Regions from separate parts of the Xenorhabdus aichiensis genome, predicted to be linked through region 3. Evidence: predicted binding sites of a transcription regulator. Region 3 holds the regulator's gene; each other region holds the start of a gene.
What was found. The regulator LexA, encoded in region 3, represses DNA repair genes until DNA is damaged. The targets are predictions, from matches to a motif close to TNCTGTATGTACATACAGNA.
Positions count from the first base shown of each region.

Region 1: the regulator LexA is predicted to act here: its motif matches at 7,783-7,802, upstream of dinB (DNA polymerase IV).
Region 2: the regulator LexA is predicted to act here: its motif matches at 5,925-5,944, upstream of PSI22_RS08335 (TfoX/Sxy family DNA transformation protein).

Region 1 covers NZ_JAQRFO010000015.1:51,994-62,645, forward strand. Annotated here, with positions in the region: gene betA (choline dehydrogenase) at 163-1,854, opposite strand; gene betB (betaine-aldehyde dehydrogenase) at 1,882-3,360, opposite strand; gene betI (transcriptional regulator BetI) at 3,381-3,977, opposite strand; gene PSI22_RS08980 (choline transporter) at 4,187-6,229, shown strand; gene PSI22_RS08985 (Cmx/CmrA family chloramphenicol efflux MFS transporter) at 6,486-7,679, shown strand; gene dinB (DNA polymerase IV) at 7,836-8,891, shown strand; gene pepD (beta-Ala-His dipeptidase) at 8,954-10,414, opposite strand; gene PSI22_RS09000 (hypothetical protein) at 10,458-10,646, shown strand.
Region 2 covers NZ_JAQRFO010000014.1:4,252-14,903, forward strand. Annotated here, with positions in the region: partial or broken gene PSI22_RS08320 (non-ribosomal peptide synthetase) at 1-983, opposite strand, end outside; gene PSI22_RS08325 (MFS transporter) at 1,863-3,032, opposite strand; gene PSI22_RS08330 (L-tyrosine/L-tryptophan isonitrile synthase family protein) at 3,158-4,369, opposite strand; gene PSI22_RS08335 (TfoX/Sxy family DNA transformation protein) at 5,100-5,723, opposite strand; partial or broken gene sulA (SOS-induced cell division inhibitor SulA) at 5,964-6,488, shown strand; gene ompA (porin OmpA) at 6,911-8,044, shown strand; gene matP (macrodomain Ter protein MatP) at 8,119-8,568, opposite strand; gene PSI22_RS08355 (AAA family ATPase) at 8,774-10,504, shown strand; gene fabA (bifunctional 3-hydroxydecanoyl-ACP dehydratase/trans-2-decenoyl-ACP isomerase) at 10,589-10,652, shown strand, end outside.
Region 3 covers NZ_JAQRFO010000051.1:8,605-19,256, reverse strand. Annotated here, with positions in the region: gene pgi (glucose-6-phosphate isomerase) at 1-786, shown strand, start outside; gene ubiC (chorismate lyase) at 1,037-1,564, shown strand; gene ubiA (4-hydroxybenzoate octaprenyltransferase) at 1,578-2,432, shown strand; gene plsB (glycerol-3-phosphate 1-O-acyltransferase PlsB) at 2,483-4,951, opposite strand; gene PSI22_RS17635 (diacylglycerol kinase) at 5,090-5,461, shown strand; gene lexA (transcriptional repressor LexA) at 5,580-6,194, shown strand; gene zur (zinc uptake transcriptional repressor Zur) at 6,337-6,849, opposite strand; gene PSI22_RS17620 (DUF2628 domain-containing protein) at 7,173-7,556, opposite strand; gene dusA (tRNA dihydrouridine(20/20a) synthase DusA) at 8,412-9,449, shown strand; gene PSI22_RS17610 (quinone oxidoreductase) at 9,477-10,460, opposite strand.

The sequences.
Region 1 (10,652 bases), on a different contig from region 3:
TTTTCGTTGCTTCCTTTTTAAGAAAAATGTCTTGGTATTGAAAATAGGTATCCATCAATATCTGGCTTGTTTTAAATACCAATACGAGAAATGTGATTGTGCAAACAATATTGCATGTATCCAATTTTCCCGTATTGGTTGTTGATTTTATATTGGCGAAAATTAATTCACTGATGGCGTATTCTGTGCCGATTTGCGGGCTGGTGCGCCATTGGCAACATAATATTTTGCCTGACTGCGTGGCAGTGGAGTACGACACCGAATTTTATCGGCGATTTTTTCTGCGATCATAATCGTTGTGGCATTCAAATTACCGGTAATGATTTCCGGCATGATGGAAGCATCAATCACACGCAAGTTTTTAACACCATGCACACGTCCCTGACCATCCACAACGGCCATTTCATCTGTGCCCATCTTACAGCTACAGGATGGGTGAAAGGCGGTTTCTGCACGTTCACGAATAAAGGCATTTAATTGCTCATCTGTTTGGATGTCAGTGCCGGGACTGATTTCACGGCCACAGTAAGGAGCCAGTGCAGGCTGTGCCATGATTTCCCGTGTAATGCGGATGGCATCACGGAATTCCTGCCAGTCCTGCGCGGTTGACATATAGTTGAACAAAATGCTGGGGTGCTGGCGTGGATCACGCGAAGTGATTTTTACTCGACCACGGCTTGGAGAACGCATCGAGCCGACATGAGCTTGGAAGCCATGTTCATTGACTGCATTGCTACCGTTGTAATTGATGGCAACAGGCAAGAAATGAAATTGAATATTTGGCCAGGTAAATTTTTCACTGGTACGGATAAACCCACCTGCTTCAAATTGATTGCTCGCCCCAATACCTGTGCCTTTGAATAACCATTCAGCACCAATCTTTGGCTGGTTGTACCATTTCAAAGCCGGATAGAGAGAAGCCGGCTTGAGGCATTCATACTGCAAATACATCTCAAGATGATCCTGAAGATTTTGCCCAACTCCCGCTAATATCTGTACCGCCGGAATGCCAAACTCGTTCAGGACTTCTTCAGGGCCAATGCCCGAGCGTTGCAAAATCTGTGGGGAAGCGATCGCGCCAGCACAAAGTAATACTTCTTTACGTGCTTTTGCCTGCGTTAAAGTCGATGCGTTACCTTGATAAAAATTGACGCCGACGGCTCTTTTTCCCTCAAATTCGAGAGTATCTGTCAAGGCGTGGGTAATGATGGTGAGGTTTGAGCGCGATCGTGCTTGATCCAGATAACCACGAGCAGTGCTGGCACGACGGCCTTCAGGAGTGACAGTACGATCCATTGGGCCAAAACCTTCTTGCTGATAGCCATTCAGATCGTCAGTACGTGGATATCCTGCTTGGATACCAGCTTCTAGCATCACATGAAAAAGTTCATTATTGTCCGGTTTGGGCGTAGTGACGCTGACTGGCCCATCGTCACCGTGATAGTCATTTGCCCCCATGTCCCGTGTCTCCGCTTTGCGGAAGTAGGGCAGGCAATCGAGATAAGCCCAGTCCTCCAGACCTGACAGCGTTGCCCAGTTGTCAAAATCCAGCGCATTGCCGCGGATATAGCACATGCCGTTGATCAGTGAAGAACCCCCCAGCCCTTTGCCACGACCACATTCCATACGTCGGTTGTTCATATGGGGTTCAGGGTCGGTTTCATACGCCCAGTTATAACGGGTTCCCTGCAAGGGGTATGCCAGCGCAGCTGGCATTTGGGTACGGAAGTCGAATCGGTAATCAGGCCCGCCAGCTTCGAGCAGCAGGACAGTGACATCGCGATCTTCCGTTAAACGGGTTGCAAGCACATTACCTGCTGAACCAGCTCCGATAATAATGTAATCAAATACCATTGTTATCTCCTCTGTTTCAGTCATGGATTAAAATAGGGATTCAAAATTACCCAGTTCCACCTGTATTGATTTGGTTTGTGTGTAATTTTGCAGTGTGACCAGCCCATTTTCACGGCCAATCCCAGAATGTTTGTAGCCACCGACTGGCATGGCGGCTTGAGATTCTCCCCATGTGTTGATCCAGCAGATCCCTGCTTCCAGTTGATGGATCACGCGATGTGCACGGGATAGATCTTGTGTCACTAATCCTGCTGCGAGGCCATAATCGGTGTTATTGGCACGGTTGATCACTTCATCTTCCGTTTCATAGGTCAGGATACACATCACAGGGCCGAAAATTTCTTCTTGCACAATCAGCATATCATCGGTGCAGTCGCTAAATACCGTTGGTGCAACGAATGCGCCTTTCGCCAATTCACCTTCCAGCAGGCGCTCGCCGCCACACAGCAGTCGCGCATGGGTAGACTTACCACTTTCGATATAACGCAATACGGATTCCATATGTGGAAAGCTTACCAGAGGGCCAAAGTTGGTATTTGGATCGAGGGGAGAGCCAATGCGAATGCGTTTAACGCGCTCAACAATTTTGGCTTCAAATTGGGGAGCCAGTGCTTTCGGAACAAAAACTCGTGTCCCATTGGTACAGACCTGACCGGAACTGAAAAAGTTTGCCATCATAGCGATATCGGCAGCACGATCCAGATCGGCATCATCAAAGATGATCAGCGGGGATTTTCCACCCAGCTCCATCGTGACTTCTTTCAAATTTGATCCCGATGCATTCGCCATGACTTTTTTGCCTGTGACAATGCCACCCGTAAACGACATTTTGGCGATTTTCGGATGTACTGTCAGAGTGTGACCCACTTCATGACCCGCGCCAGTCAGAACGTTAAACACCCCATCTGGCACACCTGCTTCAGTATAAATTTCGGCTAATTTCAGGGCGGTGAGTGACGTGACTTCACTGGGTTTGAAAATCATGGCATTACCGGCCGCCAGTGCTGGCGCTGATTTCCAGAGGGCAATTTGAATTGGATAGTTCCAGGCCCCGATACCGGCAACGACACCGAGTGGCTCACGGCGCGTATAGACGAAGGAAGATTCGCGCAGTGGAATTTGCTGACCTTCGAGAGAATGGATCAAGCCAGCGTAATATTCCAGCACATCCGCACCAGTGACAATATCGACATATTGAGTTTCAGACAGTGGCTTGCCAGTATCCAGTGTTTCTAACTCAGCCAGTTCATCATTGCGTTCGCGCAGGATATCAACTGCTTTGAGTAAGATCCGTGAACGTTCTACGGCAGTCATCGCTGCCCAGATTTTTTGCCCTTTCTGAGCACTTTTGACGGCCAGCTCAACATCCTGCTCTGTCGCAGATTGTAATTGAGCGATAACCTCACCATTAGCTGGATTGATCGCATCAAAAGTTTTTTTATCGGGATTAACGCTATTAACGTAAGTGCCGTGGATATAAAGCTTTTGTAAGCCAAAACGAGTCATGGATTCTCCTTAGTCAGAACTCAGGCTGTGTAAGGTGTTCCGAGTTTCTGTTCGATGTAATCGAGGGTGATAGTGAACGCGCTTTTTATGTCAAAAGACTTGCTGCTTAATGCACTTCTCAGCCAGATACCGTCAATCAGGGCAGCCAGCCCTTGTGCTGCTAGCCGAGCTTCTGTTTTTGGTAAGACACGCCTGAATTCGACACAAATATTGGAATACAAACGACGTTCGTTCACCTGTTGTAGTCGGTATAGATTGGGTTGATGTATGCTGCTTGCCCAGAACGCCAGCCAGGTTTTCATTGCTGCGCTGCTGATTTGGCTGGCATCAAAATTCCCTTCAACAATGGCTTTCAATCTCTGGGCTGGGGTTGCATTATCGAGCAGCCGTAGCCGTCGTGCTACAGCCATCCCAAGTTGGTGCAATAAGTAACGCATCGTGGCTTCCAATAACCCATTCTTATCCTTGAAATAGTGGCTGATAATACCGTTGGAAACGCCTGCTTTGCGGGCTATTTGCGCAATACTAGCATCCTGCATTCCAACCTCATTGACTACGGCTAATGTTGCATCAATGAGTTGCTGCTTTCTTATCGACTGCATTCCAATTTTTGGCATGTTTTTATGCTCAGAAAATCAATCATTCGGCAGTTATTAAACTTTTTTTTAATTGAATGTTCAATCAAAATTAAATATGTTTTATTACAATATTTTCACAATGGCAGGTTAAATTTATTCGAGGTAACATAATTTTTGTTTTTTATTCAAATGGTTAATTGTCTTATTCTTTTTTGTCTTTTTATTTTCATTAATTTCAGGAACTGCCTATGAACACACCAGACAGTCCAAAAAACACTCAGAAGGATACTCTGAACTCTGTCGTTTTTTTCACCTCAGCAGGGCTGATTATCATTTTTACTTTATTCACGATTTTTTTCACTGATGCGACAAGTGTCTGGATAAAAAATACGCTGAATTGGGTGTCCAAAACATTCGGTTGGTATTATTTGCTGGCCGCAACGCTTTACATTGTATTTGTTATTTTTGTTGCCGCCTCTCGTTTTGGTTCTATCAAATTGGGGCCGGAGCAATCTAAGCCGGAATTCAGTTTGCTCAGTTGGGCTGCGATGCTGTTTGCCGCAGGGATAGGTATTGATTTGATGTTTTTCTCGGTGGCTGAGCCAGTCACACAATACATGCGGCCGCCAACGGGTGAAGGAGAAACTATTGAAGCAGCCCGTCAGGCGATGGTGTGGACACTGTTCCACTATGGCCTGACGGGCTGGTCAATGTACGCCTTGATGGGGATCGCGCTGGGATATTTCAGCTATCGTTATAACCTGCCATTGACCATTCGTTCTGCACTTTATCCTATTTTTGGCAATCGAATAAAAGGTCCCATTGGTCATGCCGTGGATATTGCGGCAGTGATAGGTACGATTTTCGGTATTGCAACCACGCTGGGCATTGGGGTGGTGCAATTGAATTATGGTCTGAAAGTGCTATTTGGATTGCCTCAAGGTTTGGGGGTTCAGGGCGGGTTGATACTGTTGTCGGTTGTGATGGCCATTGTTTCTGTCACCTCTGGCGTGAACAAAGGTATTAGGTTCCTGTCCGAGCTGAATGTGCTGCTGGCACTGGGCTTGATCCTGTTTATTCTGTGTGTAGGGAATACTGAATTTCTACTTAATGGATTAGTGCAGAATGTGGGGGATTACATCAGCCGTTTCATGGGAATGACGCTCAATAGTTTTGCATTTGAGCGCCCGACCGAATGGATGAATAACTGGACGCTGTTTTTCTGGGCATGGTGGGTTGCATGGTCGCCATTTGTTGGATTATTCCTTGCGCGTATTTCCCGTGGCAGAACCATTCGCCAGTTTGTGATGGGAACGCTGATCATTCCGTTTGTCTTTACGTTGTTATGGTTATCAATTTTTGGTAACAGTGTATTGTATGAAATCCTGCATGGTAATCGTCAATTGGCCGAAACGGTATTGGAGCACCCAGAGCAAGGTTTTTATGGCTTGCTGGCACTTTATCCGGCCTTCAAGTTCAGCGCCTCTGTTGCTACGATCACGGGATTGTTGTTTTATGTCACATCGGCAGATTCAGGCTCGTTGGTTCTGGGGAATTTCACCTCAAATCTCAGTGATATCAATAATGATGCTCCTAACTGGCTACGTGTCTTTTGGTCAGTGGCGATTGGTGTATTAACACTGGGCATATTAATGACGGATGGCATTTCTGCTTTGCAAAATATGACGGTAATCATGGGGTTGCCTTTCAGCTTTGTGATTTTCTTTGTGATGGCCGGATTGTACAAATCTTTGCGTGTGGAAGATTTCCGCAAAGCCAGTTCATTGCAGAATACCTCGCCAACATTGGTACATGATAATGGTTCGTTGAACTGGAAGCAGCGTCTGAGCCGCATGATGAATTTTCCGGGTACGAAAAGCACCCAACGAATGCTGGATGTGGTTTGTCGTCCTGCCATGCAGGAAGTGGCAAAAGAGCTGGAATTACGTGGTGCGAAAGTACAGTTTAATGCGCTGCCATCAGAAGGGGACGAACGACTGAGCCCGCTTGAATTAATTGTCGATCTGGGGGATGAACAAAACTTTGTGTACCAAGTCTGGCCGCAGCGTTATTCCGTGCCTGGATTTACCTATCGTGCCAGATCGGGTAAATCTTACTATTACCGACTGGAAACTTTCTTGATGGAAGGGACTCAGGGCAATGACTTGATGGATTACACCAAAGAACAAATTATCAGCGATATTCTCGATCACTACGAAAAGCATCTGAACTTTATTCATCTGAATCGCGAAGCACCGGGTCAGACGTTGATTTTCCCGAACGGGGGATAATATAGATTTATAACGGAAGCTGCCTGCAATATATTGAGTTGTTGGCAGTTTTTTTATTTTTTTACCTTGTCTGTAATTGCTAATTAAGTTAACGAATTCGAGCCTACCAATATCAATCATATTCAAGAATATCAACATAAGTCTCCATTCTATATGCAATCTTTAATTATTCAATTGATTTATTGATTAATGGTGTTGTACTTTAATCGGTAATTTATAGTCATCTCGCCTTAATGAAGGCTCTGGGAGCTCATCCATGTCTATTTCGAATGCCATGCAATCCAAAATCCCTATTGCTGTGTATCTCTTGGGCTTAAGCCTGTTTGCGATGGGAAGTTCAGAGTTTTTAATCGCGGGGGTGCTGCCAAAAATTGCTGAAGATCTACAAGTCTCTTTACCCTCTGCGGGCATGTTAATTTCTGCATTTGCCGTTGGTGTTCTATTCGGAGCGCCCTCATTGGCTGTAGCAACATTGCGTTGGCCCAGACGAGCAACATTATTGTTGAGTCAGGCTCTGTTTATTGCCGCTACCGCCATTGGGATGCTGTCACCCGATTATTGGCCATTATTGATTGCCCGCGTTGTCAGTGGTATCGCTTACGCTGGGTTTTGGGCAGTCGCTGCGACGACGGCAGTTAATTTAGTGACCCAAGATCGCACGGCAAGGGCATTGGCCGTGGTTGTCAGCGGATTGAGTCTGGCGATGGTAGTGGGCGGGCCATTAGGAACGGTGATTAGTGATATAGCGGGGTGGCGTGCCGGTTTCTGGGCGGTTGCCGCAGCAACATCAGTCACGGCGATAGCATTGTGGTTTATGTTGCCGGAGATACAACCGAGTCAGGGAGAGGCTCCGGTATTAGATACTGAATTGAAAACCATGGCACAACCGAAATTATGGGTGGCTTATAGCACTACTATGCTGACAACCGCCGCTTATATGGCGACATTCGGCTATTTGGGGGCATTATTGATTGATATCAGCAAGCTGGCGGTGGTTTGGGTTCCTGCGGTGCTTGCATTGTTTGGTATCGGCGCTTTTATCGGATTGACTATAGGTGGGCGGACAGCAGATAAATATCCATTCAAGACGCTGATGATTGGCACTCTTGGTATCGTTGCGACTTCTATTGCGTTGACTTTTTTAGCTGAAAACGTGATGGCCACAACTTGTCTGGTATTTCTGCTCGGAGTGTCTGGTTTCGTTGTTAACCCTGCCGTCATGAACCGGGTCTATACCATTGCCGCAAATGCGCCGACACTGGCAGGTGCAACTAATGTATCCGCTTTCCAGCTCGGGATCACATTAGCCCCCTTGCTGGCTGGCTTTGCAATCGGGGCAGGCTACGGCTTATCTTCTGTGGCTGGAGTGGGAGCATTACTGGCAATTATTGCACTTGTCCCAATACTGATTGACGCGCGTTCACATCATAAAAATTGTCACAACGATTAAAAATTTCGTCCCATCAAGGCTAAATATAAACAAAACTTCATACAGAGCGCTAACTTGTAGCAGGAATTAGTTCTTAAAAAACAAGTAGCGCTCAATGACATAAGACTGTATATTTATACAGTTATTTTGGCGTGAAAAGAGGCATGGAGAGGTGAAATGCGCAAAATTATTCATATTGATATGGACTGCTTTTTTGCTGCCATTGAAATGCGGGATAATCCATCACTCCGCGATATTCCCATGGCGGTTGGTGGCAGCGCAGACAGGCGTGGAGTGATCAGCACAGCAAATTATCCTGCCCGTCGTTTTGGCGTACGTAGCGCTATGTCCACCGCGATGGCATTGAAACTTTGTCCTCAATTGAAAGTCATTCCGGGGCGAATGGCATCCTACAAAGAAGTTTCTCAGCATATCCGCCAGATTTTTTCCCGTTACACTGAACTGATTGAACCGCTTTCACTGGATGAAGCCTATTTGGATGTGACGGACTGTCAACATTGCCACGGCTCGGCGACGTTAATTGCTCAGCAAATCCGTCAGGTGATTTTTGATGAATTGCAACTGACCGCTTCAGCAGGTGTTGCCCCGGTCAGATTTCTGGCAAAAATTGCGTCTGATATCAATAAACCTAACGGGCAATATGTTATTTCCCCTGAACAGGTTGAGGTATTCGTCAAGTCATTGCCATTACGCAAAATTCCAGGAGTGGGAAAAGTCACATCCAAGCGTATATCTGATATGGGGTTGGAAACCTGTGCTGATGTACAAAACTATGACAAGGTTGCGTTGATTAAAAAACTGGGGAAATTTGGGCTGGCACTTTGGGAGCGTAGTCATGGTATTGATGAGCGGCAAATTAGCCCCGATCGCTTACGTAAGTCTGTTGGTGTAGAAAAAACGTTGGCACAGGATATTCATGAATGGCGTGATTGTGTTGAACTCATTGAAAAACTTTACTCAGAATTGGAAAAACGTTTAGGTAAGGTAAAACCCGATCTCCGCATTGCCCGTCAGGGCATCAAGTTAAAATTTGATGATTTTCAATTGACGACACAGGAACATCTTCATCCATTACTGGATAAATCGGATCTCATTCAGGTGGCAAAACAGGCTTGGGAAATGCGCAGAGAAGGAAGGGGCGTGCGGTTGGTTGGGCTGCATGTGACGTTACAGAATCCACAATTGGAACGGCAATTATTACTGGAATGGTAATATTGGGCTGGTAATGCTGAAAGGGAAGCTCCCCTACGGCTGATGAGCAGGGGAGGCACGTATTACTCTTTAACCGGGATCGCTTTTAGGATAGCGGTTAACAACTGCCAGTATTGACCAACGCTCTTGATGTGAACTTTTTCATCAGGCGAATGGGCGCCACGAATGGTTGGGCCAATGGAAACCATGTCCATATCCGGATACGGTTTTTTGAACAGACCACATTCCAGACCTGCGTGGATCACCATGATATTGGGGGTCTTGTCGAATAATTGCTGATAGGTTTCACGAACTAAATGCATGACTGGCGAGTTGGCATCTGGCTGCCAGCCCGGATAGTTGCCACTTGCTGCTGTTTCTGCATCTGCCAGTTTTGCCAGGGAATTTAGCATATCAACAACGTAAGCCTTGCCACTGTCGATCAATGAACGGATCAGGCAGATAATCTCGACTTTTCCTTCTTCCATAGTGACAACGCCCACGTTCAGGGAAGTTTCAACCACGCCTTCAGCAACATCGCTCATACGGATAACACCATTAGGCATGGTATTTAGCATGGAGAGAAAGCGAGTCTGGCAATCTGTAGTGAGTGCCTGTGAGGAAGTTTCGATTTCATCCAATAGGACGATCAAATTTGCTTCAACGACCGCATATTCGTTTTTCAACGTATCCAGATAGTCATCTTTCAATTGGTGCAGTTTTTCGAGCTGAGTTGCCGGAACGGCAATGACGGTAGAACCTTCGCGAGGAATAGCATTGCGCAGGGTTCCCCCTTGGAAATCAATCAATTTTAGATTTAATTCGTCTGAGTGCGCGGCGAGGAAACGTGCCAGCAATTTGTTGGCGTTGCCCAATCCCAGATGAATATCACCACCAGAATGGCCACCTTTTAATCCCTTAATAGTCAGTTGCAAAGTTTGGTAACCTGCAGGCAATGTTTCGCGGGAAAGTGGCAGGGTTGAGACAAAATTAATGCCACCCGCGCAGCCCATGTAAATCTCGCCTTCTTCTTCTGAATCGGTATTGATTAGAACATCAGCCTGTAACCAGCCTGATTGCAGTCCGAATGCGCCATCCATGCCGGCTTCTTCAGTCATGGTCAGTAAAACTTCCAGTGGGCCGTGCTTGACGGATTCATCTGCCAGTACTGCCAGAGCAGAAGCCATGCCGATGCCGTTATCAGCACCCAGTGTTGTACCTTCAGCAGTTACCCAGTCACCATCAATATAAGTACGAATAGGATCTTTTGTGAAGTCGTGCTGTGTATCATTGTTTTTCTGAGGCACCATATCAAGGTGAGCCTGAAGCACGACTGATTGGCGGTTTTCCATGCCTTTTGTGGCTGGTTTTCTGATCAGAATATTGCCGACTTCATCCCGTTCTACATGGAAATCCTTGCTCTTGGCCCATTCAATGATATGGGACGCGAGTGCTTCCTCGTGATAGGACGGATGTGGGATGGAACAAATCTGGGCAAAAATATCCCATAATGGTTGAGGGGATAATGTTGATAATTCGGACACGGCGAATCTCCTGTAACTGCATCTTGATGAGATGGAAATAGTAATGTCTGACGCATTGGGAGCTTTTGTCATCTTGAGCTGTCCCAATGCCCATGCCATGCCCGAGGATATCATTTTCTTGTTTGAGATGTGCAGTCAGGATCAGGATTTCCCTTGTTTTTTACTGGTTTTTGCCGATCCAAATCACTATAATCCCGCGCAACCTTTTTTTCCGCAAAAAACTCTTTTCTGAGATATT
Region 2 (10,652 bases), on a different contig from region 3:
TAGCGATAACTATTTTTATGCGATAAGTCTATTAATTTAATCTGTTCAATCACACTTAGCGAGTGTGAAATCTGACAATGCACTGGGTAAATATTTGCATGCATCCCAACGACATGCTTATCTAACCTTCTTTTTCTTCCGTGTGTGATAGTACTAAATGTCAATTCTTTTTGCCCCGTCAGTTCTGCCATCATGATGATGACCAGACTCGAAAAGACAGCAAACACATTAGTATTATTTTCTCTACAAAAAATACGTAAATCTGATGTCATCGCAGAAGGTAATGTTAGCGAACCAACACCACTACCCGTATTTTGATAGCAAGGAGTTAAAGGGTATATTTCATTTTCTTTTAAAAAATCACACCAGTATTTTTTATCCGTTTCGTAATGAGAAGAATTTAGATATTCCCTTGCTTTAGTTATTGTATCTAAATATTGCGGAATTTCTGACAACCAAGCTATTGATGTTCCATTTTTAATACATTCGTACAATTTATTAACATATTCATGGAGTCGAAATAATCCTACACCATCAATCATAATATGATGGAATATAGTGAAAAAATAATATTTTTCATCTGTCATACGAATCAATGAAATCTGATATGGAGTTTCCTTTAAAAAATTTATAGGATGATCTATTTGCTGCTGCATCCAAAGATGTGCTTTTTTTTCAGGATCAGGCTGCATTGCAGCATCATAAAATATGATTACTTCAGGTACACCTTGATCTTGGATATATTGTATAGCTTCATTATCCGCATTAACCGATATGCGTAACCGTAACATATCAATATGTTGATGTAGTAAATTCCACACTTGCTGAAAAGTTACTATATCAACATCTTCTTCTATCAACGTATACCAACCGAGGTTGTGTAGTGGGTTATTTTCATAGAGTGCCTGCTCGTAAAACACATCCTCTTGAGCGGGATGAAGATTATATAAGTTCGAGTTCAACGAGCTTTCAGATGTTCTCATAATAAATTATACGAATGCATTCCGTTCGCAAGTTACTTGTACTCTATGACACAAACGAGTAGATTTCAGCTCTACACCTAACCTTCAGTAATTAATTTTTTGGTATTAATGTAATCCACTGTCCCACACCTAACTCTTTTACCTGTTTTTAGCCCACGCTATCATATGAATTCAATGGGTTTCGGTATTATCTATCGTTGTATCACCATAGCGATTCTCGCAATCTTTCAGCATTCTCCTTTATACAAAAATAGTTAATACCTATCAGCCTTAGTGGTTAAAAACACCCATTACTGATGTGATCTTATTCATATATTTATTAATTCACTATTAGTACCTATTTGATTATATTCAATTTATTCACCATTTTAATGCCAGTTATTATTCATTATTCTTTATTTAACACTCTTTATTTGTTAATAAAGAACACTATAACTACAATTTCTTTTAACTGTAATATTGATTGTTATTTTGATTGAAGTCTATATTATTTTTTATTTAATATGGGTGCGTTTTTTAATTACTTTAGAATACCAAACGAAATAATTACTATTATTTAAAAATGATAAATTATAATTTCACTCATTATTATAGTATTTTATTGTTATAATAAATCATATATTTCCCTTATTAGTTACCTTACTATTCCAAATTATTTTATTACTATATAATTCATAAATTGTGGGATTATTTTTTTACAGATGAGGGATATTTTAATTAATTTACCTGAGTGACTTTACCTCTTTGACAGAGGAATAATTATGAGGAAATGAGCACTGAAATAGATGTGCTTACACAAAAATGGAGTGGTGATAAGAAAAACTATGTCGTACTGAATGAGTTACCGGAGAGAAGTCAGTCCGATTGATCAACAACATTCTATCTCAAAAGTACACGAATACAAAGTAATGCTATAGTCAGCAATGTCATCGTTGTGACAACAAAAATCAGCCCTTTCCAACCAAGTGCCCCGTAAATTCCCCCAGAGGCAAGCGCAAATACAGTCGATACCGAGGCCAGAAGCGTTTCACTCGCCCCTTGGACACGGGCTTTATTAATACCATCAGGCATACTGTTGATAATATGAGTTCCCCCTAAGAACATAAAGTTCCACCCTAATCCAGCAAAAATCAGCGGAGCTGCGATAATAACCATTGCTGCTTCATTGGTAAGCCCTATCAGAAAACCGACAAGATACAAGATAGCCCCCAAGAGAATAATACGATTCGCCCCCATTCTTGATATAAGCATACCGGTGATAACACCGGGAGCGAACATAGCTACAAGATGAACACCAATTAATATGCCCGTTTCTGAACTTCCAATACCATAATCTATAGAGGCAATCGAGGCAGTCGACATGACTATCAGCATGATTGCATGACCTAACACCATTGTCGCAATTCCAAAAAACAAACGGCGATTTGTGGCAATAAGTGAAAATCCTGATGCCTTACTAATGTCAGCTTCTGTTTGTTGATTAATAGAACATCTAAGACCACCATCAAGTGCAGCAAAAGCAAGAACTGCACATCCTCCGATAACGGACACGATCATGTATATCCCGATGAATGGAAGTTCGAAGCCCAAGCTATCTCCTCTCCCATAGAGCTCGCTTCCAATAATGACACCAATTATTCCAGAAGCCAGCAGTAAAGAGGTTGCTGTTGCAGCCCGGTTTTTTGGAACGCTTTCAGCAGCGGCAAACCGTAGAAAATTAATACCAATCATCGAGATGCCAATCAGGAAATGCCCACCGAGCAGAAGCCCGAAACTGTCTGAATAAATAGCCGTCGCTGAAGCAAGTCCACCAAATATCATTGCCATACTAGCCAGAATAAATCCGGTTCTGCGGCTGTAACGTGCCATCAAGTTCGAAAATGGGATTGCACAGACACTTCCAGCAGCCATTTGTATCGCAATAGGCAATGTCGCAAGCCAGGCCAATGGAGCAAGATGCAGGCCAGCCAGTCCCCCAACAGTAAAAAGTAGCGGTACCGCACTTTCTAATGTGATATTCCCCAAAATAATGAAGATAAGGTTACGCATGGATGGCCCTCTGATAAGCGATATGAGCACATATTCCACATTGTTAAGTTGTTACTCCCGTATTAAGGGGTGTTCTTCAATGTTGATATGTTAGATCATAGGGTAACGTCTTATACTGATTTCTGCTAAGAGTTCAATTTATGCAACAAAACCGCCATATTCTCCAAAATATCGGCATCTACATAAAAGTCACTCACTCCCCGATTATTAATAATCCTTAGTCGTTTGCCATGTTGGTGAATTTCTTGTTCAATGCTCATTTGCCAGACATTCTTCCGATTTTCAATAACTGCAATACCATGATAGGGAAGATTGGGTGAATGGCTCTTGTAACCAGGATATATCCTGACACCCATTAATGGTATTGTCTTATGATGGATAGTGGCTCGGATTGCATTAGGAAATAGCGTATTTTCCCATCGGATACTAGCCATTGTTTCCTTCATAGCTCTATAATGAACGAAGGCAGTGTGAACTCTATTCATGATCTCATGCTTTATCTCCGAATCAGGGAAAATAGAATCACAAAATATAGCCTTTCTTTGATTATATGTCAGAGATAGATCTGATATGTTGACCGTGCTCCCGACGCTTGCATTGAAACGAATGGCTTCCTCATGACTAATTCCCAAAGATGGATTCAATGTGAAGGTTTTCAGATGCTCTGGAAAGGCACGGTCATAATTATCCTGAAGTAATGAAACTATCTTAGATATATCGAGAATATTAACGACTTCATTGATTTTATTTAATTGAGTGAACTCTTCCAGATCCTTTATATATTGTTCTGCCGCAGCCATAGGATCACCAAAAATCCCGGCATAGAATGTGGCATCTGAAAGAATTTTGAAACGTATTCTGACCCCTGTATGTTCCTCAAGATAGGTTGAAATTTTCGCAAGATGTAGCAAGGATACCTCTTCTGCCATGGTTAAAGAGGTAATATCATGTCTTTTCTGCCAATTGCTAATAACGCAGAAGACAGGGAGAAGAATATCGATTTCTCTTCTCTCATTTATACTGGACTTGATCTTTTCTAACGTCTCTACGCAGGATGAAAAAAGGGTTCGGGAATTAAACTGGATGGCTGGATGATTGAGATAATCCCGAACCAGGAAGTGCAAAGGCAAGTCTTTTTTTCGCTTCTCTTTCCACCACTGTTCAGATGGCAATGTTTTAGAAATAGAGCACTGATCAAGTAATATTTTTCGTAAATCGGATGAAATTAAATGGCCATTAGATGTCATATTAGGTTCATATTCTGGCCATCCAAATTGACCGAACATGAGTGAATCTTCAATGATTGAACCGTTTGTGCTAACAGATATATTTTTCAATTTCTCTTCCTAAGTAAATTATAGGTACATCCCGTAAAGATGTATGGATTTTTGAATAACTCTGTATTTAGCTTCTAGCACTTCTTTATCATCTAAAAAGGAATTTTAACTCTCAATGCGAACTGAGTCAGTTGCTGATTATATAGCCAGACATACCTGCACAACGTTTTTCTCCAGTTTTCCTATTCTCCTGAGCGAAAATGATGATTCTGAAACCGAGCTCTGACATAAAGAAACACAACAAAGAATAACGAAAAATAACGAAGAGGGCCTATATCATTATCCGGAAAATGATAGTTATCATTTATATAGTTTTTTATTTATTAAAACCTTATAAAAAACATTCCATCCCCATAAAGATTAATAAATTAAACCCCCAAAAAAAACGAAATATATATTTTTAGATCTGATTTATTTTTAACTTAAACCACATTGCATATCAATATATTATTTAAATTCAATAAATTAATAATTATCATTACAAATCTAACATTAAATAAAATAGAATATTATTTATTCAGAATGAATAAGGATTTATAAATATTAAAATATGTAATATTTTTTTGTTATTATTCTTAATCGAGCATGCAGTAGCGTCCAAATTGACAATAATAAAAATTCATTTCATTAAGAAATACCTTTATGACTTAGTATTACAGCCGTAATGGCTCTACAGGCAGAGAAACGCGCCAATCTGAATAGGGGCCATGCCCCTATTGATTAAATTTCATCAAGAATGATAACCCGAACTACAGTGATCCAATTCCTTGTGCCAGAGGAGTAAATCATCACGGACTTTCTCTGGTAATACGGCAACATGGCAACCTTCTATCGCACCAGCCAACGCAAGTAATATGCTGACATTCGTCTGTTTCCTGTGTTGCTGTAACTTAAGATAAGTCGCTTTTGCTCCCAGCATGTGCAACTCTTCCACTTTAGATATGCCGACTTTCCATAGTTGACGTTCTAAAGTCATTCCCAAGTTAGGGAGATCTTTTAGCCTAAGAGGCATTTTTTGCTTATCGATAATTTCTGCCATTGTATATTGATAAGCTAAGTTGACATATTCAAACAACTGCTTTTGATCCTGCCAAAGTGACTCATTAACCCGGTAGTACCGTAAAGTCACGGGAATGCCCCTTTTTGAAAAAATAAATTTCTCCATGCCTCTGGCTTTAAATAATACCTCAGCATGACTATTTCCTCGTAAATAAAGTTCGCCATCTGAGCTAATGGCAAACAAAACCCCATCAAGTAACAACCCAAACCCACCAAATTGAGATTTTTTCTTAAGTTTTCCCAATGAAGATACGCCGTGTTTCAATTGAGCAAAACGCGCCCCAGATAAAAACATTTTTATCACTCCATGAATTATATCCTAACTAATATTTTTCTCATGTTTTTATTAGCAAAATAGATAACAAGAACAAGTAATTAAAACCATACGCAATCTGTTTCCAACTGCCAATCGTTAAGTCAGAAAAAAACGGTTTTATGTAAATTTTTGCGAAGCGCTTTGAAAAAAAATAGGCTTGCTTTTAAGCAAGTGGCGATATACTGTATAAATATACAGTTCATTATGGCGAGGAACATTATGGGCATTCGATCATCTTGGGGATATCTTATTAAGAAGAAAACGGCAGCTAGCGGAATGGAGGAAGAACAAAAAACAGACGGTTGTCCAGTTCTCAAAATAGACAAAACAACAAGTATCACAACTGCCAGTCGGCTATCTTTTATCGAATCATCCCAATATGATTCACAAATGGTAAAAGGAATGGTCAGTGAACTGAACTACTGTGAGCACCAGCCAGCTATCAATCACCTTCTGCTTCCTTTGCTCCGTCAATCCGGGCATGAAAATCGTTGGTTACTCTGGGTCACACCTAATAAAAGATTGAGTCGTCAGTGGCTGGTGAGTTCTGGTTTACCTTTGGATAAAGTCGTTCAGTTAAATCAAATCCGTCCTGTTGCATCAATTGATGCCATGGAAAAGGCTCTGGCAAGTGGCAACTACAGTGTAGTACTGGGCTGGCTACCAGAGCTATCTGAGTATGACGTACAGAAGCTACAACTGGCCGCTCAGAAAGGTACGGCATTGGGATTTATTATGCGCCCATAAAACTCGGCTCATCATTTCAAACCGCCAGTAAACAGATTACAAATTTATTCTGTTTACTATCATTGACTGGAATTAGGATTTATCCCAATTTCTTTTATAAAAAATAAGCTACTGCTGCCACTTATCCTTGTTTTCAATGGAAATCAATACATTGATGCTGTCAATATTGTAAATGTTCGTCAAAAACATTCAGAATTTGTATAGATGAAATTAAAAATTTTGTGTCACGAGTCACAGTGTACTTGTAAGTTTTTAAGTTCGTTGTAGACTTTACTCAGTTTAGATTTGTACTAGCCGTCCTTATATTTCGGGACGCATCTACTGATAGAAGTACAAATACTTAACTAGACATTTTAACCAATGGCTAATAATAAGGCTTTTAAGGCCAATTGCCTATTTGGATGATAACGAGGCGTAAAATGAAAAAGACAGCTATCGCAGTAGCAGTGGCAGTGGCAGCTTTCGCAACTGTTGCTCAAGCAGCTCCAAAGGATAACACCTGGTATACCGGTGCTAAGCTGGGTTGGTCTCAGTACCATGACGTAAATTTTTACGGCAATGGATACGATAACCAAATCGGTAACGGCCCTACTCGCAAAAACCAGCTGGGTGCAGGTGCCTATGTCGGTTATCAGGCAAACCCATATCTGGGTTTTGAATTGGGTTATGACTGGCTGGGTCGCATGGCATATAAAGGCAGCGTTAACAACGGTGCTTTCCGTGCTCAAGGCGTTCAACTGGCGGCTAAACTGAGCTACCCAGTTATGGATAATCTGGATGTCTATACTCGCCTGGGTGGTATGGTATGGCGCGCAGACTCTTCCGCTACTTATAATGCTAACGCATTAGGTGGTGCAGGTGATAAAGATCAGCGCAGACTGAAAAACCACGACACAGGTGTTTCTCCGCTGGCTGCCATTGGTGTTGAATACGCCCTGACCAAAGATCTGGCAACCCGCCTGGATTACCAGTGGGTCAACAACATCGGCGATGCAGCCAGTGTCGGTGCCCGTCCAGATAACGGCATGCTGAGCGTTGGCGTTTCTTATCGTTTCGGTCAAGATGACGTAGCTCCTGTCGTTGTACCTGCTGCTCCCGTTATTCCAGCTCCAACGCCTGCACCTTCACCAACTGTTGAAAACAAGAGCTTTACTCTGCGCTCTGACGTTCTGTTCAACTTCAACAAATCAACGTTGAAAACAGAAGGTAAACAAGAGTTGGACAACCTCTACACCCAACTGGCCAAAATTGACCCAAATCAAGGCAGAGTTCTGGTAATCGGCCACACTGATCGCATCGGTAGCCAGCAGTATAACTTGCCATTGTCCCAGAAACGTGCTCAATCCGTTGTTGATTATCTGGTAGCTAAAGGCATCCCAGCAGCCAGCATCCAAGCAGAAGGCCGTGGCAAAGAAAGCTCTGTCACTGGCTCTACATGCGATCACATCAAAGGTCGCGCTAAACTCATCGACTGTCTGGCTCCAGACCGCCGTGTAGTTATCAATATTCAGGGTACTAAAGAAATCGTTACTCAGCCAAAAGCGGCACAGTAATCGTTATACTGCCCTCCATATTTAATTAAAAACCCCATGTCAAAATGGGGTTTTATTGTTTCTGTCTATGGCTCTTATTTCCCCAAAATAGCTTCCAAATCCTGCTTTAGACTCGACATTTGATGGGCATATTTTTCTCTATATTCTGCATCTTCCAGCAATTGCACTATCGTTTCAGATAAAGTATTGCCACGACGTCGGGAAAGAGCTGAAAGCCGCTGCCAAACCTGGAAATCCAAATCGATGGATTTTTTTCGCGAGTGTTGATGTTCCGCATTAAAATGACGTTTACGCCGCGCCCGAATCGTCTGTTTCATTCGGTTGGATAAATCTGGGTTCATATGCCGCGAAATCCATTTCAGTACCTTAACTGGCTCACGCTCTAACTGCATCAACTCATTGATCGCATCCTGCGCAGCACTCTTTTCAATGTATTTAGTAATTAGCTCACCTTCACGATATTTTTTCGCCAAATAAGCCCATTTCCAGCCACATTCCAGATTTTCCAATTGTTGATATTTCATTTCATCTCTCAGTGACAGCGTAACTTAAATTAAGCATAGCAATTATTTCCCTTAATTGCTCACAGCAACACAGGATATTAGAATATTTTACAGATAATTAATGAGTTAACTCAAATGTCATGCCTTTCAAAGATTATGACATGTCGGTTCATTGCCTAATCTTGTATAATAAATGTTTCCCTTTTCACTATATGTAGCTATCACTTTGACGAATATAAAATTAGACTGGCAGGCATTACAGCTAAACAGTACGCCTTATCAAGCACTCTTCAATTCTGTCGCTGAATTGGCACCCGTCACTATGGATGCAATTCAATCTAGGTTACACAATGGGCTAACCCTCTTTTGTCAGGCCGATCTGCGTCAGCCTTTTATGTTATTAAAGGCTGATGAGAGTGATATTTACCTGTCTCATTTATCTGATACTATCTCAACTTTACTGCCGGAAAGTCATCCCAAAATCGGTGGTTACTATCAGATAGAACACCAAACCATTACTTGGCGTTCTTCTGGTGAAGGCTCCTTTGCACCAACTGAGCGGGTTGCTTATCGCGAATGGATTGAACCGGAGCAATTATTCGGCAACATCTACACCCATCAAGGTGCGCTTCAGCTACAACCTGGCCTTATCCATCAGGTCAATGGCGGTGTCCTGATTTTGCCTCTACGTACCCTACTTTCTCAGCCATTAATGTGGGTTCGTCTCAAGCAGATGATTATCCAGCGCCGTTTTGATTGGCTATCACACAATGAGAATCACTCACTACCCCTGCCTGTACCTTCAATGCCGTTGAATTTACGGCTCGTTCTGGTAGGAGATCGTCTGAGTCTTGAGGAATTACACGCTCTTGAGCCAGAATTGGCCAGCAATGCCCTGTATGGCGAATTTGAGTTGGATATGCCATTTCATGAAGAAGATGATCTAGCGCTATGGTGCCGCTATGTTAACAAAATAATTCAGCAGCAAACATTGCCTCCATTAAGCGCTGATGCATGGCCTGAACTGCTCAAGCAAGCTGTTCGTTATACTGAAGACCAACTCAGCTTACCTTTGGATATTCAGTGGTTACAACAAAAACTGGAAACAGCCGCCACTTACCAACAGGAAAATCAAATCACATCGCATTCGATGCAACAAGCGGAAGACAATCGTCTCTGGCGTCATGGCTATTTGGCTGAACGTAGCATAGACGAAATTCTGAAAGGTCAGATACTGATCCGTACACAAGGCTCAGTGATTGGCCAAATCAATGGGTTATCCGTGCTCGAATATCCAGGGCATCCAGATCCGATGGGCGAACCTTCCCGCATCAGTTGTGTTGCTCATTTAGGAGACGGTGAATTTATTGATGTGGAACGTAAAGTGGAGCTAGGCGGCAATATTCATGCAAAAGGCATGATGATTATGCAGGCTTACTTGATTTCTGAATTGAAACTGGATCAGCCACAACCGTTTTCTGCTTCTATTGTGTTTGAACAATCTTATGGCGAAGTTGATGGCGACAGCGCCTCACTGGCTGAATTGTGTGCGTTGATCAGCGCTCTGTCACAACAGCCTATTGATCAGCAAATTGCCGTAACAGGGGCTGTAGACCAATTTGGCTATGTTCAACCCATCGGTGGCGTCAATGAAAAAATTGAAGGTTTCTTCCGTTTGTGTAACTACCGGGAGCTGACAGGTAAGCAAGGCGTGATTATCCCAACGTCCAATGTGCAACACCTGTGTCTGAATCAAGACATTATTGACGCGGTAAAAAATGGGCAATTCCATATCTGGACGGTTGAGCATGTCTCTGAAGCCGCATCACTTCTGACAGGTATTCCCTATTACGATCCACAAAAAGAACACTTGTTAGCCATTATATACGAACGCATTACACAGGCTAATAGTCAAGAGCGGCCTAAGCTTCCTTGGTTTCTGCGCTGGTTAGGTTAATTCAGTATCATCTGATCGGAGTTGTTCAGCGTACAAGTGTACGCTATCCTCTGGCCTTACATAATTAAAAGGCTATCCAAAAATATGTTTAACAAGCAAGAGTCCTACACAAAAGAAGAACTTCAAACCTCTGGACAAGGTGAGTTAT
Region 3 (10,652 bases):
GAGAATTTCGAACAGCTGCTGAGTGGCGCTCATGCCATGGATAAACACTTTGAGCAGACTTCTCCTGAACAGAACATTCCAGTCCTGCTGGCGCTGATCGGCATCTGGTACAACAATTTCTTTGGCGCAGAAACTGAAGCGATTCTGCCTTATGATCAATATATGCATCGTTTTGCCGCTTACTTCCAACAGGGTAACATGGAATCGAATGGCAAATATATTGATAGGAATGGCAGCCCGGTAGATTACCAAACTGGGCCGATTATCTGGGGCGAGCCGGGCACTAATGGTCAGCATGCTTTCTATCAGCTTATCCATCAGGGAACCAAACTGATCCCATGTGATTTTATTGCACCCGCAATCAGTTATAATCCGCTCAGTGATCATCACAGCAAGCTACTGTCCAACTTCTTTGCGCAAACTGAAGCACTGGCTTTTGGTAAAAACCGCGAACAGGTGGAAGCGGAATTTGTCGCAGCCGGAAAAAATGCACAGGACATGGCGAATGTCGTGCCATTCAAAGTTTTTGAAGGCAACCGTCCGACTAACTCCATTCTATTACGCGAAATTACACCATTCAGCTTGGGCGCATTGATTGCCATGTATGAACATAAAATCTTTGCCCAAGGCGCTATTCTGAATATTTTCTCATTTGATCAATGGGGTGTAGAACTCGGTAAACAGTTGGCGAACCGTATCCTGCCAGAATTGCACGATGATGAAGCGGTAAATAGCCATGATAGTTCAACCAATGGCCTGATTAATCGTTTCAAAACATGGCGCTAATCTGACTTTTATCGTACTTAATAAAAATTGCCTCGCCTTCAATAAACACGGTTATTGAGGTGAGGCGCTTATTAATACGATCATCATTCTGCTTGTTCTCTGCTCATTAATATTGAGATAAACCCATTCAATCATGTTGAAATATGCGATAACAATGAAGATTTACATAAATTGTTATCAACTTTTTATTCTATTCACTTGCAACGTGATATCCTCACTCCCCATTCGTTGTGCTGTCGGGGAAAATGACATGGCAGATGACACAATATTAACTCCTGCACCTATCCGCTGGTTTTCGGCAGATAATTCTAATATTCCGGAAGATATTTTAGATTGGCTTATGGAAGTCGGTTCAATGACGCGCCGTTTTGAAGAACATTGTCAGCAGGTATCAGTTGTACCTTTTCGGGAATGCTTCATTACAGCAGCAGAATTAGGAGATGAAAGTGAGCACTTACCTATAAGTGAAAGGTATTGGTTGCGTGAAATTGTCTTGTATGGAGATAACATTCCGTGGCTGCTGGGACGTACTGTGATCCCTGAGGAAACACTGACTGGCCCGGATAAGCGGTTGGTCGATGTAGGAACAGTTCCACTTGGTCGCTATCTTTTTAGTGGTAATAATTTGACTCGGGATTATATTCAAATAGGCCAGCAAGGGCAGCACTGGGCGCGGCGTTCTTTGTTGAGGTTATCAGGCAAATCCTTGCTACTCACAGAGGTTTTTCTGCCGGAATCACCTGTATATAAGATGGACAAAATCAAAGGGGGAAAATAGATTGGAGGCCAGTATGACGCAGAATAAATGGCTCGCCTATTGCCGTTTAATGCGTATCAATAAACCCATTGGCGTATTATTACTATTATGGCCAACATATTGGGCATTGTGGATCGCAGCAAAAGGTATGCCGGATTTGCACATCTTGTTAGTCTTTACTATCGGGGTGTATACCATGCGTGCTGCGGGATGTTGCATTAATGATTTCGCAGACAGAAAATTCGATGGACATGTAGAACGGACAAAATCTCGTCCGCTTCCCAGTGGCGATGTCAGCGAAAAAGAAAGCAAAATCCTGTTTGTTACACTGGGGCTGATCTCTTTCGCACTGGTTTTGACGCTGAACAAAATGACGATTGCCTTATCTTTCATTGGATTGGCACTGGCATGGGTTTATCCTTTTGTCAAACGAGTCAGTAACTTGCCACAGATTGTACTGGGAGCAGCCTATGGTTGGTCAATTCCAATGGCTTTTGCCGCAGTAAGTGAGTCCTTACCATTAGAGTGCTGGTTGTTATTTTTGGTTAACATAATATGGTCAGTGATTTATGACACGCAGTATGCGATGGTTGATCGTGATGATGACCTGAAAATCGGTGTAAAATCGACGGCCGTGCTTTTTGGGCGTTTTGATAAACTGATTCTTGGTATTTTGCAGTTTATTATGCTCGGTATTCTGGTATCGGTTGGTTGCATAGTGAATTTAGGTGGGATGTACTACTGGACGTTATTGTTGGCGGGTTCGCTCTTCATTTATCAGCAGAAATTGATTTCTGGTCGAAAAAAGGCTCTCTGCTTTCAAGCATTTATGAACAATAACTACGTCGGTTTTATCTTATTCCTCGGTATTCTTTTCAGCTATGTTTAACATAACGGGCGGATAACCCGCCCGTTCAGCTTTATTTCCAGCGTAACGCTTTAATGTTGATCTTTATTTGTCTGTTCAGTGTCATTCTGCTCTGGTGGCATACTGGCACTTTCAATCGTCAGACGGATCTCAGGGGACATCAATTCACTCAACATTTGGTAGAGTTCTTGAGCGCTGGTCGTGCTTATATCACTATTATCATGAATATAACCTTCCTCGCGCAGCGTATTGACTGAGCTGGCAAACACCGCCTTGTCAAAGAACTCTGGGGCATTGATTCCATGCAGTACCGACAGACGCTGTGCCAGCATCCGGCTCTCTTTTTCCAGCACGCCACGGCTGATTTCAGGAGTGGCATTCAATAAAGAAAGCGTAATAGCATAGCGTTGCAGAGTTTCACGGATACCTGCTGCCAGCAATTGCAGTGGACGAATGCGCTCAGGGTTCAGAACGAGCATATCCTTTTCTTTGTTGCAGATAAGGCATTGACGCACCAACTCATCAATCAGAGTGTTGACCACTTCAGGTAGAGCTTCCTTACTGTAACGCATGAAAAGTTCTTGTTTGAGCAGCGGGTAAACCAGTTCTACCTGCCTAAGTAGTTCACTGCGGCTAATGCGGCGATGATGCATCACAATACTGGTAATCAAAGATGGCAGGATCAGCAAGTGCTGGATATTGTTGCGATAATAAGTCATCAATACCGCGCTTTCACGAGGCAGGATAATGATATCCCCAAGGCTGTCTTTTTCGACTTCAAACTTATTCATCAGCAAGGCGTGATCCAGCAATTCTTCAGCTGTTTTGTTCGGTACAGTAACATCGTCAGCGTAAGGAACATTGCACAGTAATTGCAGATAGCAGTTCAATTGCTCAATCAGTTGCTCGCGAGTAAGTGCTCGCTGACGTGATGACAACAAGGCTGTAGTGCATAAATTGATGGCATTTGCTGCTGCGGCATTATTGATGTTGACCATAATATTGCCAGCCAGTTTGCTGACAGTAGGTGTCAGCCATGTCGGGCGCTGGGCGTCTATCGGATCGATGGAATCACGCCAGTCGGGAACATGATGGTTAAGGTATTGTGTCAGAGGAATGGGCTCGCCAAAGTTTACATAGCCTTGTCCCAGATTACGCAGCTTACGCAGCCCACTAACCATCTGAAAAAAACCTTCTTTTTCCTTGGTTGCACCGCGTAACTCTTTAGCGTAAGTTGCGACTTCCATTACATGCTCATAACCGACATAGATTGGCACGATGGTGATTGGACGGGAATCTCCACGCAGCATCGCCTGTAATGTCATCGAAAGGGTGCCGGTTTTCGGATCGAGCAGACGGCCGGTACGGGAACGCCCACCTTCGACGAAGTACTCAACAGAATAACCACGGGAAAATAACTCACCCAGATATTCACGGAATATCGTCGAATAGAGCTTGTTTCCTTTAAAAGTCCGGCGGATAAAGAATGCACCAAGGCGGCGGAATATCGGGCCTGCCGGCCAGAAATTAAGATTGATGCCGGCAGCAATGTGTGGTGGAACCAGCCCTTGGTGATAAAGCACATATGAGAGCAGGAGATAATCCATATGGCTGCGATGGCATGGGACATAAACCAGTTCATGACCATCCTGTGCCAGTTGGCGAACCCGCTCGGCGTTATGGACATTAATGCCCTGATACAAACGGTTCCACGTCCAGCTCAAGACACGGTCGGTCAAACGTACGGTTTCAGAAGAGAAATCTGCTGCAATCTCCTCCAACATATTGATAGCGTTTTGCTTCGCCTTTTCGGGTGAGATTTTTTTACTGCGCGTCTCATCGGCAATGGCTTTCTCAATGGCTTTGGATGTCAGCAGCTTGTTGAACAGATCCTGTCTGGCGGGCAAACGTGGCCCTACCGCAGCCAAACGCTGACGGGAATAGTGTATCCGTGCAACGCGGGCAAGTTTATTGGCAATGATATCATCCGTGCCATGATCATTGGCCATGCTGAGTAATGAAACGGGTGTGGAAAAACGCACAAAACTATCCCGTCCAAGCCACAGAATCGCAAAAAACTTTTGCACACCGTTTAGTAAACGCAGCTGTGGCGCTGTATTTCCTTCTTGCCCTTCGCGTCCAGGGGAGCGGCCGAACATCACAGAAACAGGCACCATCTGAATATCCAAATCGGGATTATTGCGATGCAGATCCAGATAAGAATGAAAAATCTTCACGGATTCATGTTTAGGTGCATAGCAACGGAACACACGTGGGCCATCATCAATAAAGACATAGCTTGGAAGCAGGGTGTCACCTATTTCCAAAGGATTCAACGGATCCGGCAGATCTTGCGCCAAGCATTGTTGACGCAGGGTCAATAAGTCTGTTTTTGAGTGATACGGCAGCACATACAAAATAGGCCGTGTCGTATCAAGGCTCAGTTCTGCAATGGGATCCGTGGGGATAAGTTTACTTTTTACTAAGAATTTTAATGGAAAATTCAACAACTTATAATATATTTTACGCCAACTTGACATAACAACTTTAAGCCTCTTGTTAGCAACGCGTCGCAAGCATACCAGAAACAGATTTTGAGATCTGTGGAAATAAGACAATAATAGGAGCTAAAAGTTATATGACCTTACAAATATTATGCTAATTGAAGAAAATTTTTTATGGCAAATCAATCAACAGGTTTGATTCGTATCATTAAAGCGGCAGGATACTCGGCGAAAGGTATTAGGGCTACGTGGCAAAATGAAGCGGCATTTCGGCAGGAAGTCATTGTAGCCATATTAGCGATCATCATTGCATTTTCCCTTGATTTTGGCACGTCCGAGAGGCTTTTGCTCATCGGTTCAGTCATGCTGGTGGTCATTGTGGAAATCCTCAATAGCGCCATTGAGGCTGTAGTTGATCGCATTGGCAGTGAATACCATGAATTATCGGGCAGGGCGAAAGACATGGGATCAGCTGCGGTATTTCTGACAATGATTCTGGCGTTGTTTATCTGGGGAATGATCCTTTGGTCGTATTTTATGCACTGATATGACATGGTTTTCGTCAATACACATTCTTTAGCGGCTTTTACGGGCTGGCAGGTTCCCAATTCGATTTTACCTGTATATACTCACAGTTTGACTGTATAAACAAACAGGGGGCGAAATGAAAGCATTAACTGCCAGACAGCAGCAAGTTTATGACTTGGTGCGTGACCATATTTCGCAAACGGGTATGCCACCAACACGTGCTGAAATCGCAGCGCGTCTTGGTTTTCGTTCACCTAACGCGGCAGAAGAGCATTTAAAAGCATTGGCGCGCAAAGGGGTGATAGAGATTATCTCTGGTGCATCCAGAGGTCTCCGTTTGCTTCTTGAAGAAGAAGGGTCGGCGGGATTACCGCTGATTGGTCGTGTTGCTGCTGGCGAACCATTGCTGGCTCAGGAACATATCGAGAGTCATTACAAAGTTGATCCTGCATTATTCAAACCAAATGCTAATTTCCTGTTGCGTGTCAGCGGGATGTCCATGAAAGACATCGGTATTATGGATGGGGATTTACTTGCTGTTCATAAAACACAGGATGTTCATAACGGCCAAATCATCGTGGCGCGAATTGAAGATGAAGTAACAGTAAAACGTTTTAGACAAATAGGAAACAGAATTGAACTGATTGCTGAAAATCCGGAATTCGAGCCTATCGTTGTGGATTTAAGTGAGCAGAGTTTTACCATTGAAGGATTGGCAGTTGGTATTATTCGTAACGGGGATTGGATCTGATTGTAAAAGCGGATAATTGCACTTTGCCATTCTGGGGCGGTCATTTTTCGTAGTACCCGTTCAATAAAAGTTTTACGGGAGTTTGAAAATAAATGTGTTTATCGGCCATGACCGCCTCAATCAAACTTAAGGCTATTTTGCCTTATTTCTTTTTATTCTCTTCAGTCTTGTGATTATGCTGACATGTATCGCGTTCTGTACAGGAATCGATTTCATGGCAAGGGGAACACAAACCGTGGACTTCAATCACGCTGTGTCGTAAATGAAACCCTACGCCTTGAGCTAACTGCTGAATAGCGGATTCAATATCCTTGGCATCCCGCTCGGTAACGGAACCACAATTCTCACAGATAAACATGGCTGACGTATGGCTGGGTTCCTCAAAATGATGGCAAATCACATAACTATTTGTGGATTCTATTTTGTGGACAAAACCTTGTTCAAGCAAAAATTCCAGCCCACGATAGACCGTTGGCGGTTTTGCCTGTGGCTCGACTTCACGTAGCAGATCCAATAAATCATAGGCGCTGATTGCGCCTGGCTGCGTTGAGATTAAACGCAGAATTTCAAGGCGTTGAGGTGTTAAACGCACTCCTCGTGATAGGCAGATTGTCTTAGCCTGTGTCAGTAATTTTTTTGGATTGATAGTTTTCATTACACCTTTCACACCCAGCATGATGCCAATAGTTGTAATATTATCATGTTTTTCAGTCTGGAAGTGGAATCCAGGCAGACGGCTACGGCGCTGATGGTTAAACGCGTCAGTGAAAAGGTGACTAACTATTCTGCTGTTACGCAATACTTTGTTTACTGGAGAATGGCTATTCAGGATAAAAATAAAAATTAATCGGTAGATAAGAACGATAGAATATGCTGAAAACAAAATTTTAATTCTTTGGCGGTAGAAAAAAGCATGTATGGTGGTAATAGCAGCTTCTTTTAAAAGCCGCTATTTTGTAAGGGGAATTAACGCAATTGTTATTTAGTGAAGATGTCTTTAAAGGGATTCCAGCCATCATCGCCTTTTATTTCTTTTAAATAATAGGCATAGTTCGCTGTAAAACCCCACATAATATATGTTAGCGGCATTGTTCCATATATTAGGGTTTCAGATATTGATGTAACGCCTATAGCTAATAAAATGGAAAAAATGAATAAGCTCAAACCTTTTTTCCATAATCCTATAGCTAAGAAATAAAAAATGCCAAAGATAAAGGCAAGCCAATTTATATTTATCAGAATTCGTTTTTTTTGCGGTATGTTTTTTATACCTACCTTAAATTCTTTCGACGCAGGGCTACTATATTGTTCAAAAAATTTAAAGCGCTCTTGCCATTTTTCAGGATATTTAGATACGTCCATTGAGTTCCCTTGTTTATTCTCATGATATTCTATTAAGTTCAATAACTATCTTTTTTTAAAACAGTCATAAACGGTAATTTCTATTTTTGGATGTTATTTGTGAAAGATTTATTTTTTCTTTATGGTAACAAATAATCTTCCCTGTGTATTAAAGATGCTAATGTTAAAGCACAAGATTAATCAATATCAATACTGTTTTCATATACAGTATTTTGCGTGTGATTAATTGCATTGTTGATATTTTCTTTTCGTTATTAGTTGTTTTAAGTGAGATTTAGTGGTTTCATATTTACGTATATAAAACCATATAACTATGCGAACCTCTGGTAATATCTTATAGATTGTACTTTTTTTAATAACATTTAATCGCTGTGCGGCTAAATCTAATAAAATCATACCTACGATTAATTGTCAGGATTGAAACATTATTCCCTTCTGAAATTATCGCGTCTAATGCAATGAACAGTGCTTCAATCTTACGCCTTTTCAGTGTATTTGGCATTGGTGTGGAAAAGATAGCTTGTAATGTTCTCTTATGTCTGGCGTTTAATGTATTTATTCAAATTGATTTCCATTATTTGAGTTTTCCGTCTCCAAGTTACAAGAGTGATATGATATTTTGATATCAAATAAAGTGAGCAAATAATTGATAATTATCTCTTTTACCTTCTTCAAATCTTCTACTAAGAACGACAATCGTTGCTTTTAGTTCGTATGGATTCCTGTCTGCGCTCTGGAGCTTCTCTGTGCTATAGTAGACCATAAATTTCCCCCTATTCTCTGTATCAGCTTCCTTATAAATGAGGGAACGACAAGAGATTCAGAGAATGAAAATATCGCCTTGAAAGTACAAAAATGCAGCAAAATAAAAAAATTGAGAATACTGATACAACTAAAAATGTGAGCAAAAAAGAGGCTGAATTCCCTCTCAACCGCTTCTCCGTTGCCCCCATGTTAGATTGGACTGATCGTCATTGCCGTTACTTCCATCGTCTGTTGAGTAAGGAAGCATTGCTTTACACAGAGATGGTGACAACTGGCGCCATTATTCATGGTAAAGGGAATTATCTGGCTTATAGCGAACAGGAGCATCCGCTGGCATTGCAATTGGGCGGCAGTGAACCCCAGGCGTTGGCGCAGTGTGCCAAGATCGCGCAGGAGCGGGGTTACGATGAAATCAATTTGAACGTTGGTTGTCCTTCTGATCGTGTGCAAAATGGCCGCTTTGGTGCTTGCTTGATGGGGGAAGCCAAGTTGGTGGCAGACGGCGTTAAGGCTATGCAGGATGTTGTGGATATTCCTGTCACGGTTAAAACCCGTATTGGCATTGATGAACAGGACAGTTACGAATTCTTGTGTGATTTCATTGATACGGTCGTGAAAAACAGTGATTGCGATAATTTCATTATCCATGCCCGCAAGGCGTGGCTATCTGGTCTGAGTCCAAAGGAAAACCGTGAAATTCCACCCTTGGATTATCCACGGGTCTATCAATTGAAAAAAGATTTCCCACAATTGACGCTTTCCATTAACGGCGGCATTAAATCACTGGAAGAAGCAAAGCAGCATTTACAGTATGTGGATGGCGTGATGATTGGGCGGGAAGCCTACCAAAATCCATCTATTCTGGCGCATGTTGATCGTGAGTTGTTTAATGAAGCGGCATCGGTGGTGAACACCATTGATTCGATTAAGGCGCTTTATCCTTATATCGAACAGGAATTGTCAAAAGGCACTTATCTGGGGCATATCACCCGCCATATCTTGGGCATTTTTCAGGGAATACCCGGTGCGCGTCAGTGGCGCCGTCACTTGAGTGAGAATGCCCATAAGACCGGCGCTGATATTATGGTGGTGGAAAAAGCACTGGAGATGGTGACAGAGCGGATGTGATCCGCTCTGTCATTTTTGTGGGTGGAATTAAGGAATCAGAAGGCTGGAGCCGTGGGTGGCGCGGCTTTCCAGTGTGCGATGCGCCTTTGCAGCTTCACTTAATGGAAACTTCTGGTTCTCTGCCACATCGACATTGATTTTGCCACTGGCAATTAAATCAAACAGCGTCTTGCTGGCTTCATTTAACTCTTCACGGGTAGTGATATAGCCATTAATTGCAGGACGAGTGACAAACAGAGAACCTTTCTGATTGAGAATGCCTAAATCTACCCCAGTCACTGGTCCAGAAGCATTGCCAAAACTGACCATCAAACCTTGTCGTTTCAGGCAATCCAGCGAATTGAGCCATGTCGCCTTACCGACGGAATCATAAACTACGCCAACTTTTTCTCCGCCAGTAATTTCGGTGACGCGCTCGACAATATTTTCACGGTTGTAATTGATGGTTTGCCACGCACCCGCCGCTTTGGCAAGGGCTGCTTTTTCATCGGAGCCAACAGTCCCAATCAATTTTGCGCCCAATGCTTTTGCCCACTGGCAGGCAATTAATCCGACACCACCCGCTGCCGCATGGAACAGAAAAGTTTCTCCCGTTTGAATTTTATGCGTTTTATGGAACAGATAATAAACGGTTAAACCTTTTAAAAGTGATGCAGCAGCCTGTTCGAATGAGATTGCGTCCGGTAGTACAGCTAATTTGCTTTCAAGCACATTATGTACTTCACTATAAGCACCAAGGGTAGCTTGAGCATAAGCCACACGATCACCGACTTTAATGGATGTCACGCCAGAGCCAATCTTGGTCACAATACCTGCGGCTTCGGTTCCGAGGCCACTGGGCAGATTTGCTGTTGGATATAGTCCACTGCGCATATAGGTATCAATATAATTAATCCCGATAGCCTTATTCTGAACCTGTACCTCATCAGGAGCAGGGTCGGTAGGGGTAAATTCGCAATATTGGATCACCTCAGGGTTGCCTGACGTGGAAAACTCGATGTGTTTTGCCATGAATCAGCCTCTCATTATTTTAGAATTTTAGAAATATTGGGAAAAGCTTCGCACGTTTGAAATGAAATCGCTGCAAACGGCGTTGATGTATTCGAAATCATTACAGACTATATATATTTACTTAGTGTTTTGAAGTTTGTCCATGATTATTATTTTTATATAAATATCAAATAATTAATTAATGATTCAACT